Regions from separate parts of the Rhodococcus sp. I2R genome, predicted to be linked through region 2. Evidence: predicted binding sites of a transcription regulator. Region 2 holds the regulator's gene; each other region holds the start of a gene.

Region 1 (7,903 bases), on a different contig from region 2:
CCGCCCGTCCGGCGCCAGTAGTCGCCGACCCGTGCAGCGCTGGCTGACTCCCGACAAACCATGATCGCCTGGCACACATCGTCGGCTCCCTGAACGCCGATGATGCTCTCGTATTGGCCTGCCGCCGAGGCATCCTCGGTGTCCTCGTTCGTAGCGGATGACCGCACCGCCACCACCGGGTCGCCCAGCCGCCCGAGCTCGCGGGCGACCGAATCGCGCCTAGAGCGCCCGATTTCGGTGCCGGTCGGTACGACGAAACCGTCGGGCACGGGCAGTCCCTCGCGCAGCAGCGCACCGAGCATTGCCGCTTTGCCACCCGAGTCAGTCCGGGTCGCCTCGGAAAGTCGCGTCAGCATCACACCGTCCGATCAACGAAATATTGACAACATTATGTTGACGATAGCAGGATGACGGTCATGGGACGCAAGCACGAACCTGAACGGCTCAGCAGCGCCGACCATGCACAGGCCCAGCGTGAGCGCGACGCCCAAGACAAGCTTCTCGACAAGGGCGCAGACCAGCTGCAACCTCGACCGTGGCGACCTGCGCCCGCCCCGCCCTCGGCGGTCGACCTGACGCAGTACGCGGTGTGGCGCTCATCCGAGCTGACCCCCGACGAACTCCTGGGGGCGCTGTCACTGCTCCCGGCGGCTCGCGCGGAGGTCGAGGGCGTAGAGATCGGCCTACTCTTCGCGGCCCGGAGCGAGGGGCTGACCTGGGCACAGATCGCTGAGGCGATGGGTTTTCGCTCCCCACAGGCCTGCCAGCAGTATGTGAACCGGCTCAGCGCCAGGCAGGACAAACGGATATGACGCGCCAGTCCGCGCCGGAACTACTCGTCCTGCACACGGTACGCCTCGTGGGATTTGCAGACAGTGAAGCGGTCGCCGAGCGTGCTCGGACGAGTCACGCCGAAGCATTGCGACTGCTGACTATGGCGGAGCGCGCGGGGTGGGTGCAGCACGACTCGTTCGCTGAGCTCGACGGTTGGTCACTCACCGATTCCGGCAAGGTGGAGAACGAGCGCCAACTCGCGGCAGAACGCGTGGAGGCCGACCCCGACGGGACGGTGGCGGCGCTCTACCGCGACTTCCTCCCGCTCAACGCTCGCCTGCTGCGCGCTGTCACCAGTTGGCAGATCAAGCCAACCGAAGCCGACACGTTCGCTCCCAACAACCACACCGACAGTGAGTGGGACGGGCGCGTCCTCGATGAACTCACGGCACTGAGTGAGGAACTCGCACCCCTGACCGAGCGGCTTTCTGCTGTTCTGGCGAGATTCGACAGCTACATGACTCGGTACGCATCAGCGCTGCACAAGGGCAGAAGCGGGGAACGCGACTGGATCGACAAGTCCGACAGGGACTCCTGCCACCGCGTGTGGTTCCAACTCCACGAAGACCTCGTCGCTACCCTCGGCATCGACCGAGCAAGCGAGGTGTAGGTACCGCGGACCTTGCTGTCGGCCGCTGCGCCCAGAATCAGTGGCGTGAGATCACTACGCGACGATAGGAGCCATGGACGTCACCGTCTCCGTACTTGCCGACCGACCCGATCTCGCCGATGCCCTGTGGAGCATGCCGGACTCGTGGCCGAGGTTCATGACGCGCGATCCCATCGCCACGATGTACTACACACCCGACGTCCTCGAACTGTTCGGAGCCTACGTACTCGTATGCCAGGACGAGACGGGAAACGTCGTCGGGAAAGCGTTTTCGATCCCCTTCCACCTGGCTGAAGGCGACGCGCTGCCGATCGACGGCTGGGACGGCGCAATTCAACGCGGCATCAGCACCCGGCTCACCGGCCGGACTCCGAACACCGTCAGCGCCCTCGAAATTGCGGTAGCACCGGAACGCTCGACGAATGGCGAAACTGGACAGGACTGCCGTTCGACCGATCCGGACCGGTCGAAGTTCCGGGAGCCCTCTCACCGGTGCATTGCGATCTGGCACACAGAACCGCCGCATACACCGAGCCCAACGTGTGGGTTCGGCACTCTACTGCGCGCTCCTGAAGCGCAGTCATTCAACGGGCGGATCAACTCTTCTAGCGTTCGAACGACCAGAATTGTCAGCGGTGAGTACGCGCAGTCAGGACGGTCGCGAGACTGCGCAGTACGGTTCGCCGCGTTCGTGGTTTCGGATGCTCTTGATCTTCGCCCCAGTATGGTTCCTGCGGCCATCCGTATTGGTCGGCAGGAGGCTCACGGAAAGGATCTGTAGTCACAAACAAGAGAATCGCAGGTTTGTGATGATTTGTTACAACCCATGCGCTGTTGTCTCGATATCTCGAGAATCACCCGTTCGAGACGGACCCGACCGTTCTTGTCGGTGGGCGGTTGTACCTTCCCTGGCATGCAGAAGTTGGGGGACTTCACCACAGCCCACACGCTGTCCGACCAGGACATCGTGACCGGACTCGCGCACATCCACACCACCGAGACACAACTCGCCGCAGCACGACTGGCAATGCTCACCGAAGCAGACCGACGAGGACTCGCACTGCAACTCGGCCACTCCTCCATCAAACGCTGGTACGCCAAAGCCGTACGCCTCCCCGAAGGAAACATCGCCCACCAGATGACCCTCGGAAAATGGCTCACACACAACCCCACCGTCGCCGAAGCCCTCACCGACGGCACCATCCACTACCTCCACGTCAAAGCCATCGCCGACGCCACCGCCACCGTCCTCACCGCCGACCCCACCCTCACCGAACCAAAACAGACCGACATCACCGCGGTACTACTCGACGTCGCCACCCGCTCCCTCCCCAAAGACGTCCACGACCGCGGCCAAGAACTCGCCCACCACGCCGCCAAAGCCCGCCACGAAACCGAACGACAACGCCACGAAGAACAACAACGCCGCAAAGCCGCTGACAGCCGCGAGAACCCCCGCCCCGAGGACCCACCCCACAGCAAGCCCAACAGCAAGTCCGACGAGGAAACACCCGTGCCGCCGCCCGGCCCACCACCGCTGCCGGTGTCCGAAAACAGGGCACTCAACCGACTCGGCATCTACCCACTGGCCAACGGCCGCAGCAAAATCGACGGAGACCTCGACAAACTGACCGTCGAGAAACTCAAAGCCGCCCTGTCACCGCTGACCGCACCCACACCCTCACCCGACGGCACCCGCGACCCCCGCACACCCGACAGACGCAACGCCGACGGGCTCAGCGAACTCCTCGAGCGCTACCTACACACCCGAACAGACACCGGATCCGGCGCAGTCAACGTCAACTTGACCATCCCACTTGCAGACCTGCTGAAAAAACCTGCCGACGCCGAGCACCCACACCGACACACAGCAACTCGGCGGAACACCCCACCGGGTCCGAGTGACGGTGACTGGCCGTTCTGGCTGGACTGGACCGGGCCCATCAGCGGCCACCTCGCCCAATACCTCTCCTGCGACGCCCACCTCACCCCGGTGATCGTGGACCACCACGGCGTGCCTCTCGCACTCGGCCGCAGCTTCCGGCTCGCATCGACCTCACTACGCCAAGCGGTCATCATCCGCGACCGCTGCTGCGTGATGTGCGGACGACCAGCCCAATGGTGCCAAATCCACCACGTCACCTACTGGAACGACGGCGGCGCAACAGATCTCAACAACCTCGCCCTCCTCTGCACCGAATGCCACCGCGACATCCACAACACCGACTGGCAACTCGCCATGGGCGAGGACGGGCACCCGCACTCCATCCCACCCCCCGAAACCGACCCCGAACGTCGACCCATCCCCAGCTACCACCGGAGACGAAAACACTCCGCCTAGCCTCGGCCGAGGCACCGCGCTCGCCCACACCGCGAGCCGTAGACACCGCTGTGGTCGGCACTCATCCCATTGTTGGAAGTGCTGCGGCAGGGAGGTACGTACTGGCTGTCGGCATCGATGACCACGCTCCACCGCGCGTTCCGTGATCGAGTACGTCAACGACTGCCCCCACAGTGGCGCTCGTGCAGGACCAGAAGTCAGGCACGGTAGTCACATCGCAGGGACGGCCGACCAACAGCAACAATCTCAGCTGAACTCGGCCCCAACCGGAACTGCGCCGAACGGCGCAGGGCGACACGATTGGTGTGAAAGCCGAACTCACTTCCAAGGTGCGCATCCGTCATTCGAACAGTATCCTCCCGAGGGTCGTTGTTCGCCGGCGGGGGCCGAATGAGAAGGGTTTCGATGACCGGTCGAATGTGGTTGCGTCATGCTGCGAGTGTGGGCCTCGCAGCCCTCGTCTTCACGGTGACTTCGTGCGCGTACAGCGAAAGTAACTACGTGAGCCGAGTCGACATCACGATGCAGCCACCCGCTGCAACCGGTATCCCGGCACCTGCACCAGCGTTGAACCCGACTTTCGGAGGCACCGAGCCGGGTGCCTTGGTCGGGGCAGTCGAGTTCGACGAACTGGACCCTCAGATCACCGAAACCGGAGCGACCGCGCTCAAGATCGACTACCTCTCTCGGGACGCGAATTCGCCGGACCCCCGCACGGTTGCCGGTGCAGTGTTCATTCCCGCAGGCATTCCGCCCGAGGGCGGTTGGCCAATTCTGGCGTTGGGACACGGCTTCACAGGCGTATACGAGGAATGCGCGCCGACGAACCATCCCAACCTGCTGGGCAACGCACTCGTCGTCGGGGCATTTCTGCTGAACGGTTACGCCGTCACAATGGCTGACTACGTCGGCCTCGGTGACGGTTCGCCGTTTCCGATGCTCGATACACGAAGCTACGGGTACAACATCGTCGACTCCGTCCGAGCGATCAGGAACGTGTCCGACGGGTTGTCCTCGAAATGGGTCGCCTTCGGCGGATCTCTGGGTGGCGCCGCTGTATGGGCCGCCAACGAATTGGCTACCGATTATGGCCGTGGCCTCAACTTCCTCGGGAGTGTGAGCGTGTCGCCGGCAGCTGACATGACCGGTCTCGCTTACGCCGCGTCGGACATGTCGATGTCATCGGCGCAAAGACACCTTTACATGCTGGAAGTGCTCGCTCTGCAACGAACTACGCAGCCCGATATCGAGTTGACCGATTAAATGCGCGGCGATGCATTCGACAACAGGGTTCTGGTCCAGGCCTGCTACGGGTCTGACGCAGACCGTGCGCAAGAGGTATTGGACAACCTCGACCCCAAAGATCTGGTACCGATCGACCAAGGTGCCGTCGACCGCCTTGCTGGTTGGCTATCTGAACTTGCGCTGCCATCGCGACCTTTGTCCGGACCTTTGTTGCTGATATACGCGTCCGAGGACGACATCGTCGACGTGGCATGGCTCGACAAAGCCTCGTCCGCGGCTTGCGCACTCGGCGGCACCATAGAGAGTGTGGTACGAGTGGGGCAGGGCCACGGTGACCTCGACGGTTCCCCCGCCGTCCCTTGGGTCCGCGAACGATTCGACGGCTTCGAGGCTCCCAATTCCTGTCCATAGACCACGCCGGGAACAGAAAAGCGAAGCCTGAACCACCCGAAACAGACTCGAAGTTTGCTTCGGAATCGAGAAGTGCTGCGCAGCAAAGAATCACATTCCGTCCAGTTGCAGCCGACTCCACCTGGGCCTACCGTGAGTCCGTCGCCGCCGTGTCGACACGTGAGAGACGTAGGAGAGTCGTGACCGAACAGACCGAGCGTGCTGACGTGCATCTGCAGGCCAAGTCGGTCTCCGACGATGTCGGCTACGACATCCGCGACCGATACCGCCCTGGAGCCGGTCCGGTTCTGGTCAGCGGCGTTCAAGCTATCGCTCGTCTCCTTGTCGAACAACAGGTCCGGGATGCAAAGAACGGCATCCGTACCGGCACATTCGTCTCTGGCTACCAGGGCAGCCCGCTGGCCGGATTCGACAGGCTTCTGGCGAGCACACCGACCCTGCGCAGTGACTACGACATTCGACTCGTTCCGGGATTGAACGAGGAAATAGCCGCCACTTCGGTGTGGGGCAGCCAGATCGAACTGCCGGTCGGAACCAGAACGCATGATTCAGTCGTCGGCGTTTGGTACGGCAAAGGCCCCGGCCTCGATCGCGCTACCGATGCACTTCGACACGGCAATATGTACGGAGCGCACCCCGAAGGCGGCGTGCTCATGCTCGTGGGCGACGATCCAGGCGCAAAATCCTCGTCCATCCCCTGCGTCAGCGAGCGTTCGCTGGCAGCGATGAGCATCCCCACCCTCTACCCACGCAACGGCGCAGAAATGGTGGAGTTCGGACTGCACGCTATTGCCCTGTCCCGCTCGTCGGGGTGCTTCGTCGCCCTGAAAATTATCGCCGACGTCGCCGATGGCCTCTGGACAATCGATTCGAGCACGAGCGACGTCGAGATCACGGTCCCCGATGTCGAATGGGACGACAAGCCTTGGACGTACTCGCAACGTTTCTTCAAAGCACCCCCGGACAGTGTGCTGGCCGAAGCCGACCTCCTCGGGCCACGCTGGGCGATGGTCGAGGCCTACGCCGCAGCGAACGCACTCGATGCCGTCGAGGTTGCCCCGGCGAACGCGCGGATCGGAATCATCGCCGCCGGAGGTGCGTACGACTCCATGAGGCAGGCGCTCGTCGATCTTGGCCTGTCCGATGAAGACCTGCGCGAGAACGGCATCCGCATACTGCGAATCGGCATGATCTACCCGCTCTCAGCTTCTCGCGTGCACGAGTTTGCCGACGGCCTTTCCGATATCCTCGTCGTCGAGGACAAAGTACCGTTCCTCGAATCCCAACTACGAGAAATCCTCTACGGCGCCACGGATTCCCCAAGGATTCAGGGCAAGAGGGCATCGGACGGGTCGCGTCTCGTCCCCATCGACGGTGAACTCACCGCAGCACGCCTCGCCGAACCCATCCGGAGAGCACTATCGCCATTCGTCGACCTGCGTCGACCGCTTCCGCCGCCGCTGACGCTCACCCCGCTCGAAGCCAAGAGAACCGCCTACTTCTGCAGCGGGTGCCCGCACAACAGATCCACCGCTGTACCCGAGGGATCCATCGCAGGCGGCGGTATCGGCTGCCACACCCTGGTCACCATGTCCGGCCGGACCGACAGCGCAGTGAACGCCCTCACCCAAATGGGCGGCGAAGGCGCGCAGTGGATTGGCCAGGCCGAATTCGCCGACGTACCGCACACCTTTCAAAACGTTGGGGACGGAACGTTCTTTCACTCCGGCCAGCTCGCCGTCCAGGCGTGCATCGCTGCGGGCGTGAACATCACGTACAAGATCCTCTACAACTCGGCCGTCGCCATGACCGGCGCACAGGACGCCGAAGGCGGACTCGAAGTGCCGGCGCTGACCCACAAACTTGCATCCGAGGGCGTCGCACGCATCATCATCTGCGCCGACGAACCCGAACGGCATTCCAAGTCCGCTCTTGCGCCCGGCACCAAACTCCTGCATCGAGACCGACTCGACGAGGCACAAAAGGAACTGCGCGATATCGCAGGCGTGACAGTTCTGATCTACGACCAACGCTGCGCCGCCGATGCGCGACGCCAACGCAAACGCGGCAAGATTCCCGCGCGCAGCACCCGCGTCGTGATCAACGAGCTCGTGTGCGAAGGCTGCGGAGACTGCGGAGTCAAGAGCAATTGCCTCTCCGTACAACCGATCGACACCGAGTTCGGCCGAAAGACGCGTATCGACCAGTCGAGCTGCAATACCGACTACACCTGTCTCGATGGCGACTGCCCGTCGTTCGTGACGGTCGAAGTCCCGGACAATGCAGTAGTTCCGTCGAAACCGAAGAATGCGAGAATGACACCGCCCAAGGTGCCAGCGCCCGTCCTGGGCCCAATTGTGGGCACACACAATATCTTTCTCGCCGGTGTCGGCGGAACCGGCATCGTCACCGTCAACCAGGTGTTGGCCACCGCAGCCATGCGCGCGGGACTCCATGTGGAG
Region 2 (7,903 bases):
CCGACGCACGCGAGCGTGGATTGAAGCCGGGCGTCATGATCGAGATCCCCGCTGCTGCGCTGCTGGCAGAGCACATTCTCGAACATGTGGACTTCTTGTCGATCGGGACCAACGATCTCGCCCAGTACACGATGGCCGCCGACCGAATGTCCTCCCAACTCGCCTCGTTGACCGACCCGTGGCAGCCGGCTGTCATCACCCTGGTTGCGCACACCGCGAAGGCAGGGGCGGCGGTAGGCAAGCCCGTGGGAGTCTGTGGTGAAGCCGCCGCCGATCCGCTACTGGCGTGCGTGCTCGTGGGGCTGGGCGTCACCTCGCTGTCCGCCGCCTCCGCGGCAGTGGCGCACGTCGGTGCGAAACTGTCCTCGGTGACGTTCGCGCAGTGCAAGCAAGCGGCGGCCGCAGCGCTCTCCACCGACAGCGCTGCGGCAGCGCGAGCTGCGGCCGGTGCCGTCCTCGACTGACATCGGCTCTAGTATTCGGTTCCGTGAGCAACTTCGGGTGGACCCTGCACGGCAACGGAAAGAGCGTCGCAGCAGGGGCAGTGGTGGAACCGGATCAGCGCTTGACGTGGCCGCGCACCATCGGAATCGGTATGCAGCACGTCATTGCCATGTTCGGTGCCACCCTCCTGGTCCCCACAGTGACGGGATTTCCGGTCACCACCACGCTGCTCTTCTCCGGCATCGGAACCGCGCTCTTCCTGATCATCACCCGCGGGCGGGTTCCCAGCTATCTCGGATCGTCGTTCGCGTTCATCGCGCCCCTGACCGCCACTCAGGCATCCGGGGCGGCAGCGCAACTCGGCGCTGTCATGTCGGTCGGAATAGTGCTGGCCGGTGTCGGATTCGTGGTCCGATTCGCGGGCAGCCGGGTCATCGAGGCGGTCATGCCACCGGTGGTGACCGGTGCAGTAGTCGTGCTCATCGGACTGAACCTCGCGCCGGCGGCCACGTCGTCGTTCGAGGCGCAGCCGCTGGTCGCTGCGGTGACATTGTTCGCCATTCTTCTCGTGACCGTCGCCGGGCCAGGGATGCTCGGACGGCTGGGGATCTTGGTCGGGGTCGTGCTCGGTTGGGTCTTCGCCGCCATCACCGGGCAGATCGACGACACCAGACTCGGTGCCATGCGCGACGCGGCCTGGATCGGTATTCCCGAGTTCCGCGGGCCGACGTTCGAGCTGTCCGTCGTGCTCATCGCTCTACCGGTGGTGATCGTGCTCGTCGCGGAGAACGTGGGTCACGTCAAGGCAGTGGCCGCGATGACCGGCAAGTCACTCGACGATGTGGCCGGTGACGCCCTCATCGCCGACGGTCTCGCCACCACCCTCGCGGGCGCTGGCGGAGGCTCGGGTACTACGACGTACGCCGAGAACATCGGCGTCATGGCAGCCACTCGCGTCTGCTCCACCGCCGCCTACTGGGTGGCCGCCGCGACTGCCGTCGTGCTGGCATTTTCCCCGAAATTCGGTGCTCTCGTCTTCACCGTTCCGGACGGAGTCATCGGCGGAGCCACCCTCGTGCTCTACGGTCTGATCGGTCTCCTCGGGGTACGGATCTGGACCGACAGTGAGGTCGATTTCACCGATCCCGTCAACCTCACGGTCGTCGCCGCTGCGCTCGTCGCCGGAATCGGCGATCTGACACTGACGATAGGTTCGATCGAACTAGGCGGGATCGCCTGGGGATCGGTCGGAATACTCGTCGGGTATCCGGTGATGCGGGCGCTCAGCAGAGGTGTGACTCGCTAAACGGGTCACCGATCACGCACGGCTCGGTCATCGACCGAGCCGTGCTCACAGTCGTAGTGTCGAGGTATATCACCGGCGGCGGTGTTGTTGCCGACCGGGAAAGCCCCTCGAAGGAGAGATGTAGTGGACCGCACACTGTTCGAGCCCGAGCACGACCTCTTTCGTGAGTCGTACCGCAAATTTCTGGCCCAGCACGTAGCGCCCAACCACGCGAAGTGGGAAGAGCAGAACATCGTCGACCGCGGCGTCTGGGTCGAAGCCGGCAAGCAAGGGTTCCTGGGCACCGCTGTTCCCGAGGAATTCGGTGGCGGGGGAGTCAAGGACTTCCGCTACAACACCATCCTCACCGAGGAAACCACACGTGGTGGGTACAGCGGCATCGGCTTCACGCTGCACAATGACGTCGTTGCGCCGTACCTCATCGACCTGTGCAATGAGGAACAGAAGCAGCGGTGGCTGCCCGGATTCTGCTCGGGCGAGCTGATCACCGCAATTGCGATGACCGAGCCGGGAACCGGTAGCGACCTGCAAGGCATCAAGACCCGCGCAGTCCGCGATGGCGACGAATGGGTCCTCAACGGCTCGAAGACCTTCATCACCAACGGAATCAACGCCGACCTGGTGATCGTCGTTGCGTGCACCGATCCGGACAAGGGCGCCCAGGGATTCAGCCTGCTCGTGGTCGAGCGCGACATGCCCGGTTTCGAGCGAGGCCGCAACCTCGACAAGATCGGTATGAAGGCTCAGGACACCGCCGAACTCAGCTTCACCGACGTCCGTGTTCCGGCGGCCAATCTTCTCGGCGACGAGGGCATGGGCTTCATCTACCTCATGCAGAACCTGCCTCAGGAGCGTCTGTCCATCGCCGTGGTGGCAGCGGCCGCAATGGAATCCGCGCTGGAGATGACCATCCAGTACTGCCGCGACCGCAAGGCCTTCGGCAAGTCGATCGGCAAGTTCCAGAACACACGTTTCGTGCTGGCCGAACTTGCCACCGAAACCACCGCGACACGCATCATGGTTGACAAGTTCGTCGAACTCCTCAACGCCGGCACGCTGACGGTGCAGGAAGCCGCGATGGCGAAGTGGTGGACCACCGAGAATCAGGTCCGGCTCATCGATCGATGCCTGCAGTTGCACGGCGGCTACGGCTACATGAAGGAATACCCCATAGCCAAGGCCTACATGGATTCGCGTGTGCAGACCATCTACGGCGGCACCACGGAAATCATGAAGGAAATCATCGGCCGAGGACTCGATCTCTGAGTTTTCGAAAGACGCAAACCTGAACGACGAGCAGGGGCTCGGCAACCACATTGCTGCCGAGCCCCTGCTCGTTTCAGGCCGACCTGTGTTTGGTCAGAGTTTGCGCATGACGGTGACGACCTTGCCGAGGATCGCCGCATCGTTGCCCGGTATGGGATCGAACAACGGGTTGTGCGGCATCAGCCACACTTCGCCTTTGCTGCGCTTGAACGTCTTTACCGTCGCCTCACCCTCGATCATCGCCGCCACGATGTCACCGTTGTCGGCCACGCTCTGCTGACGAACCACCACCCAGTCACCGTCGCAGATCGCGGCGTCGATCATCGACTCACCGACGACCTTGAGCAGGAACAGTGAGCCCTGGCCCACGAGTTCGCGCGGCAACGGGAACACATCCTCCACAGCTTGCTCGGCCAGAATCGGCCCGCCCGCGGCGATACGCCCCAGAACCGGAACGAACGTGGGTGTGGGGAGCTGTTCCTCGGCGGGCGCCGAACCGTCGGCAACCGCCGCGGCGTGGTCTGCCTGGACCTCGTCGAGTCCGCGCACATCCACTGCGCGTGGGCGATTGGGATCGCGCCGCAGGAATCCCTTGCGCTCGAGAGTGCGCAACTGATGAGCCACCGAGGACGTGGACGTCAGACCCACGGCGTCACCGATCTCACGAATGCTCGGCGGGTATCCGCGTTCGGTGACCGACGCCCTGATGACCTCGAGTACCTTGCGCTGACGCTCCGTCAGTCCGGCGCTGACATCGGTGCCTTCACCCTCGAACGCTTTCGCAGTGGGGACGGCAGCAGGCTTTCCCGCGGGCTTGCCTGCCGACTTGGTCGATTTCGGTGTCGACTTCGGTGAGACGGTCGATTTCGGTGACCCTGACGAGGTCTCGTCTTTCATTCCTGCGTCCTCCTGCGTCGTGGCTGTAGCTGAAGCTCGAGTGCGACCTGAGCTGGCCGGGTGGTGTGGATGTGGCGTGTGGCTTCTGACACGAACTTAGCCCGTCGACGCTGTTCGATCAAACATCTGTTCGATCCGTGTCGCGTTTTCTACTGACTTTGTCGGAGCTGCGTGATAGAACTTCGAACAAGCGTTCATCGAACGCCTGATCGAATACACCCTTCGATCATGTCCACTCCAGTGGAGGTTCTCATGAGCATCACGACCGAGCGGCGTGTCAGTGCGCACCGTGGCAGTACACATAGGGGGAGTGCTGTTCGTCGGCGTCCCACCCCGCAGCGCCGGCGCTACCTGCACACGAGCGCGCCGCAGGGAGTGGTGCGCGGGCACCGCGAGGCGTGTGTGGAGGACAGGAGCCCGCAGACGCTGTCGTGGACTGCAACCGTCCTCGGTGTTCTCGCCACCGCCGTGGTGCTGTTGGCGTTCGTCGCTGTCGCGAATCTGCGCGCAGGCTCGATCGAGTCCGCACCGCAGGTAGGTGTCGCCGTCGTTCAGCAGGGCGAGACGCTCAGCGACGTCGCTCAGCGCATCGCACCGGGAGTGCCAGTGCAGGATGTGGTCGACAGCATGCTCGAACTGAACGGCCTCGCCGGCGCGTCGGTGTCCCAGGGCCAGCAACTGGTGATTCCAGCCACATCCGGCCGGTAGCGCCGATCATGACCGTGCGCGTCCCAGATCCGGTGTGCCGAGAGCTCCGCGTCTCGGGTGATCGAGGTGCGTACGTGAGGCTCCGAGTATCCTCGATGCCCGTACCCCTCGAGAGTGATCCCAGGGAGTGCATCGGCTACGACGGAGGCTCCTTCATGCATTGCCCGTTCTGCAGGCACCCCGACTCTCGCGTGGTCGACTCACGCGAGGCGGACGAGGGGCAAGCAATCCGCCGCCGACGCTCGTGCCCGGAATGTGGTCGTCGGTTCACCACAGTCGAGACCGCCGTGCTGGCCGTCGTCAAGCGCAGCGGGGTTACCGAGCCTTTCTCGCGTGAAAAGGTCGTCAAGGGTGTTCGACGCGCCTGCCAGGGGCGAGACGTGGACAACGACGCGTTGAACCTGCTGTCGCAGAAGGTGGAGGACGCTGTACGCGCCTCCGGTTCGGCCGAAATCCCCAGCCACGAGGTCGGGTTGGCCATTCTCGGTCCACTACGTGATCTGGACGAGGTGGCGTACCTGCGGTTCGCCTCCGTGTATCGGTCCTTCAGCTCGGCCGAGGACTTCGAGAAGGAGATCCAGGACCTACGCGCGCACCGCGAGTCGTCCGCGGTCGAATGACCCGCGTAGTCGCGAGGTGTCATCGGCGAAGTCACGCGCACATTCGCCGATATCAATCCGGCTGACTGCGGCCTGAGGGGTGTGCGGATCGACCGGTGCCGCAAGCCTCAGCTGCGCCCAGCTGCGTCGATAGCTTTCTGCACGCGCTTCTCCGACACTGGATACGCCGTACGAACGCTCTGCGCGAAGAGCCCGACTCTGAGCTCCTCGATCATCCAGAACACATCCTGGACGGCGGCGCCCTGCCGGCGGGCCTCGGGTAGCGACTTCACCAGTCGGTCATAGGATTCGTAGACGCGATCCAGCACGTCCATACCGGCGTCGTCTCTGGCGGCGCTGCTGGGCAACGCATTCAATCGAACCGTCGCAGCCTTGAGGTACCGAGGGATCTCCGCCAGACGTGTGGACCCGAACTCGAAGACGAAGCCGTCGAACACCAGAGAAGCGAGTTGCTCGCGAACGTCGTCCGCGGCATCACCCTGCGCCCGTTCCAGAACCGCACGCAAAGCCAGTGATTCGGTCAGAATCTGCCGCACCAGTACAAGGATGCTCGAGGTGCGCGCAGTCACATCGACGTTGACCGCCTTCGACAGCGCGGCGAAAGCGTCGGGGGACCGAACCGGACCACCGTGGGCATCCATCGATTCGTCGACAGCTGTTCTACGGCAATCCTCGAGCAGAGCGTCGATGCTCCCGTACGGGTTCTGCCCCAGAGCCAGCCGCTCACGCGTTGGTATCCCGGCAATCAAGGCCTTGGTGCCGCGCGGTGCATGTTCCAATAGCAAGGCGCGGGTCCCATCACGCATGGCTTGCCGCTGCTGTGCGGGCGTACTGAGGATCCGGACTGCCACGCCGCCGCCTTCCGGTACCAGCGCCGGGTAGCCGGTAACGGTCTGGCCGCCGACCGACCGGGTGACGGCCTGATCGAGAGTCCCGAGGCTCGACGAGGTCCATGCCAGCGTCGGAGCCCGTTCGGCCGCACCGACTGCTGTGGCCACCTCCTGGGTGATTCGAGGCGCCAACGTTCGCCGCAGCCGGTCCAGGTCTTTGTCCGAACCCAGCTCGGTGCCATCGGTATCGACAGCCGCGAACGTCATGCTCAAGTGCCCCGGCATGGACGCCACATCGAAATCGGTGGGATCGATTCGGCACGAACCGAGCCGGGACAGTTCACGAGCGAGCGCGGTCACTACCGGTTCGGCACGCGGTGTCATGGCGGCGAGTGCGGCGGCGGCGAAGTCCGGCGCGGGCACCACGTTTCGGCGCTGCGCCTTGGGGAGGAGTTTGATGAGCGTGGACACCAACTCCGCGCGCATGCCCGGTACCAGCCAGTCGAATCCGACGGGTTGCACCTGGGCGAGCAGAGCGATCGGGATGCGGGCGGTGACACCGTCCGCGGCGGCACCCGGTTCGAACTGGTACGTGAGCGGAAACTGAATGTCTCCCTGGCGCCACGCGTCGGGGTAGTCACCGCCCAGCACAGATCCCGCGTCGGCATTGACAACCGTCTCAGGGGTGAAGTTCAACAGATTGGGTTGGGTGCGTCTGGCTTTCTTCCACCACGTGTCGAAATGGCGCGCCGAGACCGCTTCCGCGCCGATACGAGTGTCGTAGAAATCGAACAGTGTGTCGTCGTCGACGACGATATCTCGGCGTCGAGCTCGGTTCTCGAGCTCACCGACATCGTCGAGCAACTCCCGGTTCTCGTGAAAGAACGGATGCTGGGTCTTCCACTCTCCCTGCACCAGGGCGTGCCTGATGAACAGCTCGCGTGAGATTTCCGCATCGATCGAGTGATAGTTCACCGGTCGCCCGGTGACCAGCGGTATCCCGTAGAGGGTGACGCGCTCGTAGGCCATCGCCGATTGCCGCTTGGTGGACCAGTGCGGTTCGGAGTAGGTCCGTTTGACCAGGTGCGGTGCGAGTCGTTCGGCCCATTCGGGCTCGATCCGCGCCGCCATACGGCCCCAGAGTCGGCCCGTCTCCACCAGTTCCGCCGCCATCACCCAGCGCGGCGGCTTCTTGAACAACCCCGATCCGGGGAATACCGCGAAGTGGGTTCCTCGCGCTCCGAGGAATTCTCGCTTGTCGCCCTCGCGCAGTCCGATGTGTGAGAGCAGACCGGACAGAAGCGACTGATGCAGCGCAGCCGGAGAACTGGGGGCGTCCGGAACGGTCCATCCCAGCCCGCGTGTGATCTGGCGCAGTTGGCCGTGCAGATCCTGCCATTCCCTGATTCTCAGGTAGTGCAGGAATTCGTTGCGGCACATACGCCGAAACTGGTTGGAGCTCAGGTCGTCTCGCTGCGCACCCAGGTACTTCCAGAGTTCGAGGTACGCGAGGAAGTCGGAGTTCTCGACGGCGAACCGGGCGTGCTTCTCGTCCGCTGCCTGCTGGTGTTCGACAGGGCGCTCCCGTACATCCTGAATGGACAGGGCGGAAACCACGACCAGCGCATCGGCGAGCGCGCCGCTGGAATTGGCCTCGACCAGCATCCGTGCCATGCGTGGGTCCACGGGTAGCTGCGCCAGTTCGCGCCCGATCGGGGTCAGCTCGGCCCGACCGGACTCGTTCGACGGCTTCAGCGCGCCCAGTTCTTCCAACAGTCCGATGCCGTCGCGGATGCTGCGCGGGTCAGGTGGTTCGACGAAGGGGAAGTCCT
Region 3 (7,903 bases), on a different contig from region 2:
CGGCACGTACAAGGACTGGGATGTCCAGGCCGTGTACCGCGCCGTCGGTTACCTCTCACAGAACGTCACGCAGCTGCCGTTCGACGACCAGGCCGGCACCGTCCCCAACGACGCCGGACGCGTCGTCGCCGACGACAACGCCGAGGGCGCAGCCCGGTTCATGCCGGCCACCTACGTCACCGGCTGGATCAAGCGCGGCCCCGTCGGCCTCATCGGCCACACCAAGGGTGACGCCAACGAAACCGTCGCGAACCTCCTCGAGGATTCCGTCGACTTCGCTGGCGCCGCGAACCCCGACGAGAACGCCGTCATCGAGTTCCTCGAAGGCAAGCAGGTGCCGTACACGACCTGGCAGGGCTGGTACCGCCTCGACGCGCACGAGCGCAGCCTGGGCGAGCCCGAAGGCCGTGAGCGCATCAAGGTCGTCGAGCGTCACGACATGCTCAAGGCATCCGAGCCCGACCGCACCCACTGAGTCGAATCCACGTGAACTGAGTGCTCGAACACCTGAATGTGCCCAAAAGTGTCCGAACTCTTCAATGCGTTTCATGTGGCAGACACCATCCCCGATTCCAAGAAGAACGGGGGTTTTCATTTACCGACGCGGCCACAGAGCTGTCACTGAAGGGGTCAATAGTGCGCGAGTTCTCAGTTTCACAGTCGTTCTCAATTCCTGGAAACATTTCCACGGCCGACTCCGTGTTCCGTCACGCCGAAGAAGACCCCACATTCGTGCCGTTCAAGAGGCCGTCGAACGGCGGCTGGGTCGACGTCACCGCAGCTGAATTCGCGAAGCAGGTCTCCGCAGTTGCTAAGGGCCTGATCGCGTCAGGTGTCGAACTCGGCGACCGCGTCGCTATCCTGTCCGCGACCCGCTACGAGTGGGTCGTTCTCGACTACGCCATCTGGACTGCCGGCGGATGCACCGTCGCGATCTACGAGACCTCCTCCCCCGATCAGGCGCAGTGGATCCTCGAAAATTCAGCGACAACACTTCTGGTCGTCGAAACGGCCAAGCACGCAGAGACCCACAAGGAAGTCACCGACGGCGCAGAAGCTCTCCGCGAAGTCCTGATCATCGAATCGGGTGCCATCGACGAGCTGTCCAGCCGCGGTTCCGCCATCACCGACGAAGAACTGCACACACGTCGCCACCAGGTCACCGCCGCCTCGCCCGCGACCCTGATCTACACCTCCGGAACCACCGGACGCCCCAAGGGCGTCCAGCTGACACACTCCAACCTCCACGCCGAGTCCAACGCCTGCCGCCTGGCCCTGCCGGAGTCGATGATCCCCGGCAAAAAGACGCTGATGTTCCTCCCGCTCGCCCACGCATTCGCACGAGCGATCTCCTACGGCGCTTTCGACGCCAAGGTCACCGTCGCCCACACCTCGGACCTGACGACGCTCCTCGAGCAGTTCGCCGGCTTCAAGCCCAACTTCATCCTGTCGGTGCCCCGCGTGTTCGAGAAGGTCTACAACTCGGCTCGCCAGAAAGCCGTCGACGGCGGCAAGGGCAGCATCTTCGACAAGGCTGCCGCCACCGCCATCGAATACAGCGAATCCCTCGAAAAGGGTGGCCCCGGACTGGCACTCAAGCTCAAGCACGCGGTATTCGACAAGCTCGTCTACTCGAAGCTGCGCGCAGCACTGGGCGGCGAGTGCGAGCGAGCAGTCTCCGGCGGCGCAGCCCTCGGCGCGCGCCTCGGCCACTACTTCCGCGGCGTCGGCATCCCGATCTACGAGGGCTACGGCCTCACCGAGACCAGCGCCGCAATCACCGTCAACACCTCGAGCGCGCAGCGCGTCGGCACCGTCGGCAAGCCGATCAACGGCCACGCCGCCCGAATCGCCGAAGACGGCGAACTCCTCCTGCAGGGCCCGGTCGTGTTCGCCGGCTACTGGCACAACGACAAGGCCACTGCCGAATCCATCGTCGACGGCTGGTTCCACACCGGCGACCTCGGATCGATCGACAACGAGGGCTACGTCTCCATCACCGGCCGCAAGAAGGAAATCATCGTCACCGCCGGCGGCAAGAACGTCGCACCGGCAGGCCTCGAAGATTCCCTGCGCGCGCACGCTCTGATCAGCCAGTGCCTCGTCGTCGGCGACGGTCAGCCGTTCATCGGTGCACTGATCACCCTCGATCCGGAGACACTGCCCGGTTGGGTCGAGCGCAACGGCCTACCCGCGAACACCGCGATCGCCGATCTGGTGAAGAACGCCGACCTGATCGCCGAAATCGACTCGGCCGTCGCCGACGCCAACAAGAAAGTCTCCAACCCCGAGCAGATCAAGAAATACACGATCCTCGAGGTCGACTTCACCCAGGAGACCGGCGAATTGACGCCGACGCTCAAGCTCAAGCGCAACATCATTCACGAAGCTCACAAGACCAAAATCAGCGCCCTCTACGCCTGACCCATCGACTCCGCTCACTGGTATCCAAAATTCCCTTGGAGAGCTGAAGGAGAAAATCGACAAACCTCAAAGCATGCCAAATCAGGCATCGAAAACCACGCCACATTCACCCGAAAGTCACAGGTGTGAGATCGAGTCGGCGCAACAATTGTGCGTTGGCTGCGACGATGATCGTTGACAACGACATCAGGATCGCGCCGATCGACATGGGAAGCACGAACCCGATCGGTGCCAGCACTCCCGCCGCGAGCGGAACGGAAATCAAGTTGTATCCCGCTGCCCACCACAGGTTTTGCTTCATCTTCCGATACGACGCCTTCGACAGTTCGATCACCGACAACACCGACCGGGGGTCGTCGCTGGCGAGGATCACTCCCGCCGACGCGATGGCGACGTCGGTACCCGCGCCGATCGCGATGGCGACGTCGGTACCCGCGCCGATCGCGATGCCGACATCGGCCTGCGCTATAGCGGGCGCATCGTTGACGCCGTCGCCGACCATCGCCACAGTGCGGCCCTCCCGTTGGAGATCAGCGACGGTGTGCGACTTGTCTTCCGGTTTCACTCCGGCGAAGTAGCGGTCCACACCGAGTTCGGTGGCTACGGATTTCGCGACAGCGTCGGCGTCACCGGTGATCATGACCACCGTGACACCGCGGGCGTGCAGCGCATCGATCGCTGCACGTGATTCGGGCCGGACCTCGTCGGCGAGCGCGAGCGCGCCGATCACGGTGCCGCCGGCGAAGACGTGCAGGATGATCGCTCCGTCTTCGCGCCACCGGTCGGCGACGGTGAGTTCGGTTGCATGTTCCTGCTCGAGCAGTGCAGGGCCGCCGACCTGGATTGTGGTGCCGTCGACGTCTGCGGACACCCCGATCGCTGGGGACGACTGGAAGTCGGTGGCGGCCGGGACTGTCAGGTTCCGCGTTCGTGCGGCGTCGATGATGGCGCGGGCCAGGGGATGTTCGGAATCTGCTTCCGCGGCTGAGGCCAGGCCGAGGACGTCGTCGGCGGTGTGCCCGTCGGTCACCTCGACCCCGGTGACGGTGGGTTCACCTTTGGTGAGGGTGCCGGTCTTGTCGAACAGCACGGTATCCACTGTCCGCATGGTTTCCAGCGCCAACCGGTCTTTGACCAGGACTCCGCCGCGGGCGGCGCGTTCGGTGGCGATGGACACCACCAGCGGGATAGCCAGGCCGAGTGCATGCGGGCAGGCGATGACCAACACGGTGATCGTCCGGATGACGGCGTCGTCGGGCATCCCGAACAGCGTCCACACGGCCGCGGTGATGATCGCGGATCCGAGGGCGAACCAGAACAACCACCCCGCAGCGGTGTCAGCAATTCGTTGAGCTCGCGACGTCGAGTTCTGGGCGTCGGCAACCAGTCTTCCGATACCGGCGAGGGCAGTGTCCTCACCTACCGCGGTGACTCGAACCCTGATTCCGGAGTCGGTGGCCACGGTCCCCGCGACGACGTGCTCGCCGTCGCTACGGCGGATCGTGCGCGATTCTCCGGTGATCATCGACTCGTCCATACTCGCCGATCCGGACACAATGGTCCCGTCAGCCGGTAGTCGCCCGCCGGGGCGGACGACCACGACATCGCCGAGCTCGAGCTGATCCGGTGATACCGGCACCACATCGTCGCCGTCGACGCGTTGGGCGGTGTCCGGTAGCAACGCTGCCAGCGAATCCAAGGCGGACGTGGTCTGCGCGAGTGATCGCATTTCGATCCAGTGCCCGAGCAGCATGATCACGATCAGTAGGGCCAGTTCCCACCAGAAGTCGAGCTCATGAGAAAGCACACCGAGGCTCGCGCCCATCGACGACGCGAACGCAACACTGATGGCCAGGGCGATGAGAAGCATCATTGCTGGTGCACGCGAACGGATTTCGCTCACTGCGCCGGTCAGAAACGGGGAACCGCCCCAGACGAACATCACCGTCCCCAACACCGGGGAGATCCAGGCGATCCACGACGCGTCGGGTAACGAGTAGCCGACGAGCATCGCGAACATCTCGGAGGCCAAGACCACCGGGAACGCGAGGACCAGCATGATCGCGAACAGGCGCCGGAACATACCGACGTGATCACCATGCCCCGCATGACCACCGTGACCGGTGTGACCCCCGTGGTCCGCGTGCCCGCCATGTGCGGGTGAGCCGCCGCTGTGACCGGACATGTCCTGGCCCGCGTCAGGGCCGCTGTGCGGCGACGAAGTGGGCTGATCCGTCGCAGCATCGACGCCTGCATGTATGTGCTCGTTCATCGTGCGAGTCCTTCCATCCACCTGATTCGGTGGTTACACGGAGCGTGAATCTGCGGGTTGCGGTTCTGCTGTGTATCCGGCCTCGCGGACGGCAGCGATGACCTGAGTCTGGTCGAGTTCTGCGGCACTGGTCACTGTCATCGTTCCCGCCGACGCGGACGCTTCGACCGTCTCGACTCCGGCTACGGCACCGACTTCTTCTCGCACCGAGGCCTCGCAGTGACCGCAGGTCATGCCGATAACTCGGTAGTTCGTGGTGATCATGGGTGCCCCTTCAGTTGATTCGCATACCCCCTAGGGGTATCCGATTGCCGTATCGGGACGATACCCCCTCCCCGTATGTTTTGGAAAGGGACGGCCGTTGCTGAGGGCGTGCACACACCCTCAAAACGCCTGCAAAGAGTGCAGTCGTCTTCTGAAACTGACACGCGGTGCAGACACTCTTGATAATCACGCGGTGGGGGCCCGGTTGCTCGTCATCAGCCCGCTTCGGATACGTCGAGGACGCCTCATGCCCGACTCAGGGGAACATACGTTCGACTCACATGGGGGGCTTGTGGTTACGAATCTGGCATCGGACATCGCTTTGACGGCACAGGACGTGCTTGTCTTCGTCGCGCGTGTGCAACGGGCTCAGTTCGATGTCGACGCGGCCACCGGCATCGACATCATCTCGGCGCTCGAAACGGCGAAGTGCGCGTGCGTCGCAGCCCAGGCTGTGGTCACGGACGCTGTTGCGATAACGATCAGCAACGAGCGAAAAGAGCGCGGCAAGCCGAAGCCTCAGTGGCGCAGAGGCATTGCCTCGCAGATCGGGCTTGCACGACGCGAATCTCCCCACCGAGGTGGCACACATCTCGGTCTCGCGCGGGCACTCGTTCACGAGATGCCACACACGATGGCCCGGCTGCGCGCCGGGGACCTCAACGAATGGCGCGCCATGATTCTCGTCCGTGAGACGGCATGTCTGACAGCCGAGGATCGAGGCACCATCGACGAGCGCCTGTGTGCCGATCCCGCCACGCTCGCTGGCGCCGGTGACAGGAAAATCGAGGGCCGCGCCCGGTCGCTCGCCAATCAACTCGACGCTGCCTCACAGGTCAAACGCCGAGCCAAGGCGTACTCGAACCGACGCACCAGCACCAGGCCGGCACCCGATTCCATGTGCTCCTTCACGACCCTGACCTCGATGGAACGAGCCGTGGGCATGTGGGCGACGCTGCGGCGCGATGCCGACACCATCATCAATGCAGGTGGAGAGACCCGTACCCGCGACCAGATCATGGCCGACCTCGTATTCGAACGGATAACGGGAGTCTCCGCCGCTGCAGGTTCACCGGTCACCGTCAACGTTGTGTTGCCGGACACCGCACTATTGAGCGGCAACGCCGGGTCCGCGCACCTGCAGGGCTACGGCGATATTCCCTCCGATGTCGCCCAGAAACTGGTACGTGAGGCACTCGACAGTGAGACGCGCGTCGCACTTCGCAGGCTCTACGCCAACCCTGAGACCGGGGCGCTCACCGCGATGGAATCGAAATCGCGGACCTTCCCGACGGCACTCGCGCGCCTGATCGATGTTCGCGACCGGACATGCCGCACCCCGTGGTGCGACGCACCCATCCGGCACCACGACCACATCGTGCCGCACGCTGCCGGTGGCAGAACAACAGCCGAAAACGGGGCAGGCCTCTGTGCCGCATGCAATTACGCGAAGGAAGGCGAAGGCTGGAAAGCAAGACCGGAACGCACCGGTCGCCGCGAGCTTCACAAGTACGGGGTTATGACACCTACCGGGCACACATACATATCCACAGCGTCAGGGGTGTCGGTTATCGAGCATTACACCTCACAGATCGAGAACGGCATCGTCTTCGACATCGGTGTGGTGGCGTGACGATGCCGATGACTCGGTTACACTTGTCGACGACGCGCGTAGCTGCTCGTCAGACGTCGTGGAATGCTTCTACTTCCGCCCGGCTCCGGCCGCGTAGTCCATGTGCACCCTGCACAGGCTTTTCTTACGGCGATCGAAACTGCCCACCGGCAGTCTCGCCACCCTTTGCATCTGACGGCCATCGGCCATGGGTGCAACACCCTGCCCGAAAGGCACATCTCATCGTTATGACTACTTTTGCTTCGCTCGGCGTACCGCACGCACTCGCCGATGTCCTCTCCGCACAGGGCAAGTCCGAACCGTTTCCCATCCAGGCCGACACCCTCCCCGACACACTCGCGGGACGTGACGTGCTCGGACGTGGAAAGACCGGAAGCGGCAAGACCCTCGCCTTCTCCATCCCGATGGTGGCCCGCCTCGCCGGACAGCTGCCCGGCAACCGCAAGCCCGGCCGTCCGCGCGGACTGATCCTGGCTCCCACCCGCGAACTGGCCACCCAGATCGCCGTCGCCATCGAACCGTTGGCGGCCGCATACAAGCTCAGGGTCACCACCATCTTCGGTGGCGTCTCGCAGAACCGCCAGGTCTCCGCACTCAACGGTGGCGTCGACATCGTCGTCGCCTGCCCCGGCCGTCTCGAAGACCTGATGAAGCAGCGCCACGTCACCCTCGACGGCGTGCAGATCACTGTCCTCGACGAGGCCGACCACATGGCCGACCTCGGCTTCCTCCCCGTCGTGACGCGAATCCTCGCTGCCACCCCGCCGAAGGGTCAGCGCCTGCTGTTCTCGGCGACGCTGGACAACGGTGTCGACAAGCTGGTCAAGCGTTTCCTCACCGACCAGGTCACTCACTCCGTAGACGAGGTCAACTCACACGTCGAAGCCATGACACACAGTGTGTTCGAGGTCGACGGTGTCGAGGCGAAGAAAAAGCTGGTGCAGCAGCTCGCATCGGGCACGGGTCGCCGAATCCTGTTCATGCGCACCAAGCATCAGGCGCGCAAGCTCGCCAAGCAGCTCACCGAAGCGGGAATTCCGTCGGTCGACCTGCACGGCAACCTGTCTCAGGCTGCGCGCGATCGCAACCTGTTGGCGTTCTCCTCGGGTGCAGCTCGGGTCCTCGTCGCCACCGACGTCGCCGCCCGCGGCGTCCACGTCGACGACGTCCAGCTGGTCGTGCACGTCGACCCGCCCGCCGAGCACAAGGCTTACCTGCACCGCTCGGGCCGTACGGCACGCGCCGGGAGCGCCGGAGACGTCGTCACCGTCGTACTTCCGGAGCAGCGCCGAGACACCGCAGTCCTGCTA

Evidence for each region. Region 2 encodes LexA, which represses DNA repair genes until DNA is damaged. Its sites were predicted from a motif close to CGAACANNTGTTCG; they were not measured.
Region 1: the regulator LexA is predicted to act here: its motif matches at 2,296-2,309, upstream of KVY23_RS22730 (HNH endonuclease signature motif containing protein).
Region 3: the regulator LexA is predicted to act here: its motif matches at 5,222-5,235, upstream of KVY23_RS15710 (HNH endonuclease signature motif containing protein).

What each region holds. Positions count from the first base shown of each region.
Region 1 is NZ_JAHUTG010000032.1:9,023-16,925, reverse strand. It holds gene KVY23_RS22750 (PEP/pyruvate-binding domain-containing protein) at 1-356, opposite strand, end outside; gene KVY23_RS22745 (hypothetical protein) at 417-812, shown strand; gene KVY23_RS22740 (hypothetical protein) at 809-1,444, shown strand; gene KVY23_RS22735 (hypothetical protein) at 1,518-2,225, shown strand; gene KVY23_RS22730 (HNH endonuclease signature motif containing protein) at 2,358-3,785, shown strand; gene KVY23_RS22725 (lipase family protein) at 4,191-5,048, shown strand; gene KVY23_RS22720 (hypothetical protein) at 5,049-5,441, shown strand; gene KVY23_RS22715 (indolepyruvate ferredoxin oxidoreductase family protein) at 5,648-7,903, shown strand, end outside.
Region 2 is NZ_JAHUTG010000001.1:78,015-85,917, reverse strand. It holds gene ptsP (phosphoenolpyruvate--protein phosphotransferase) at 1-464, shown strand, start outside; gene KVY23_RS00345 (uracil-xanthine permease family protein) at 488-1,750, shown strand; gene KVY23_RS00340 (acyl-CoA dehydrogenase family protein) at 1,874-3,016, shown strand; gene lexA (transcriptional repressor LexA) at 3,110-3,913, opposite strand; gene KVY23_RS00330 (LysM peptidoglycan-binding domain-containing protein) at 4,142-4,621, shown strand; gene nrdR (transcriptional regulator NrdR) at 4,777-5,241, shown strand; gene hrpA (ATP-dependent RNA helicase HrpA) at 5,349-7,903, opposite strand, start outside.
Region 3 is NZ_JAHUTG010000014.1:8,676-16,578, forward strand. It holds gene KVY23_RS15690 (FAD-dependent oxidoreductase) at 1-475, shown strand, start outside; gene KVY23_RS15695 (long-chain fatty acid--CoA ligase) at 637-2,424, shown strand; gene KVY23_RS15700 (heavy metal translocating P-type ATPase) at 2,531-4,696, opposite strand; gene KVY23_RS15705 (heavy-metal-associated domain-containing protein) at 4,730-4,960, opposite strand; gene KVY23_RS15710 (HNH endonuclease signature motif containing protein) at 5,283-6,593, shown strand; gene KVY23_RS15715 (DEAD/DEAH box helicase) at 6,821-7,903, shown strand, end outside.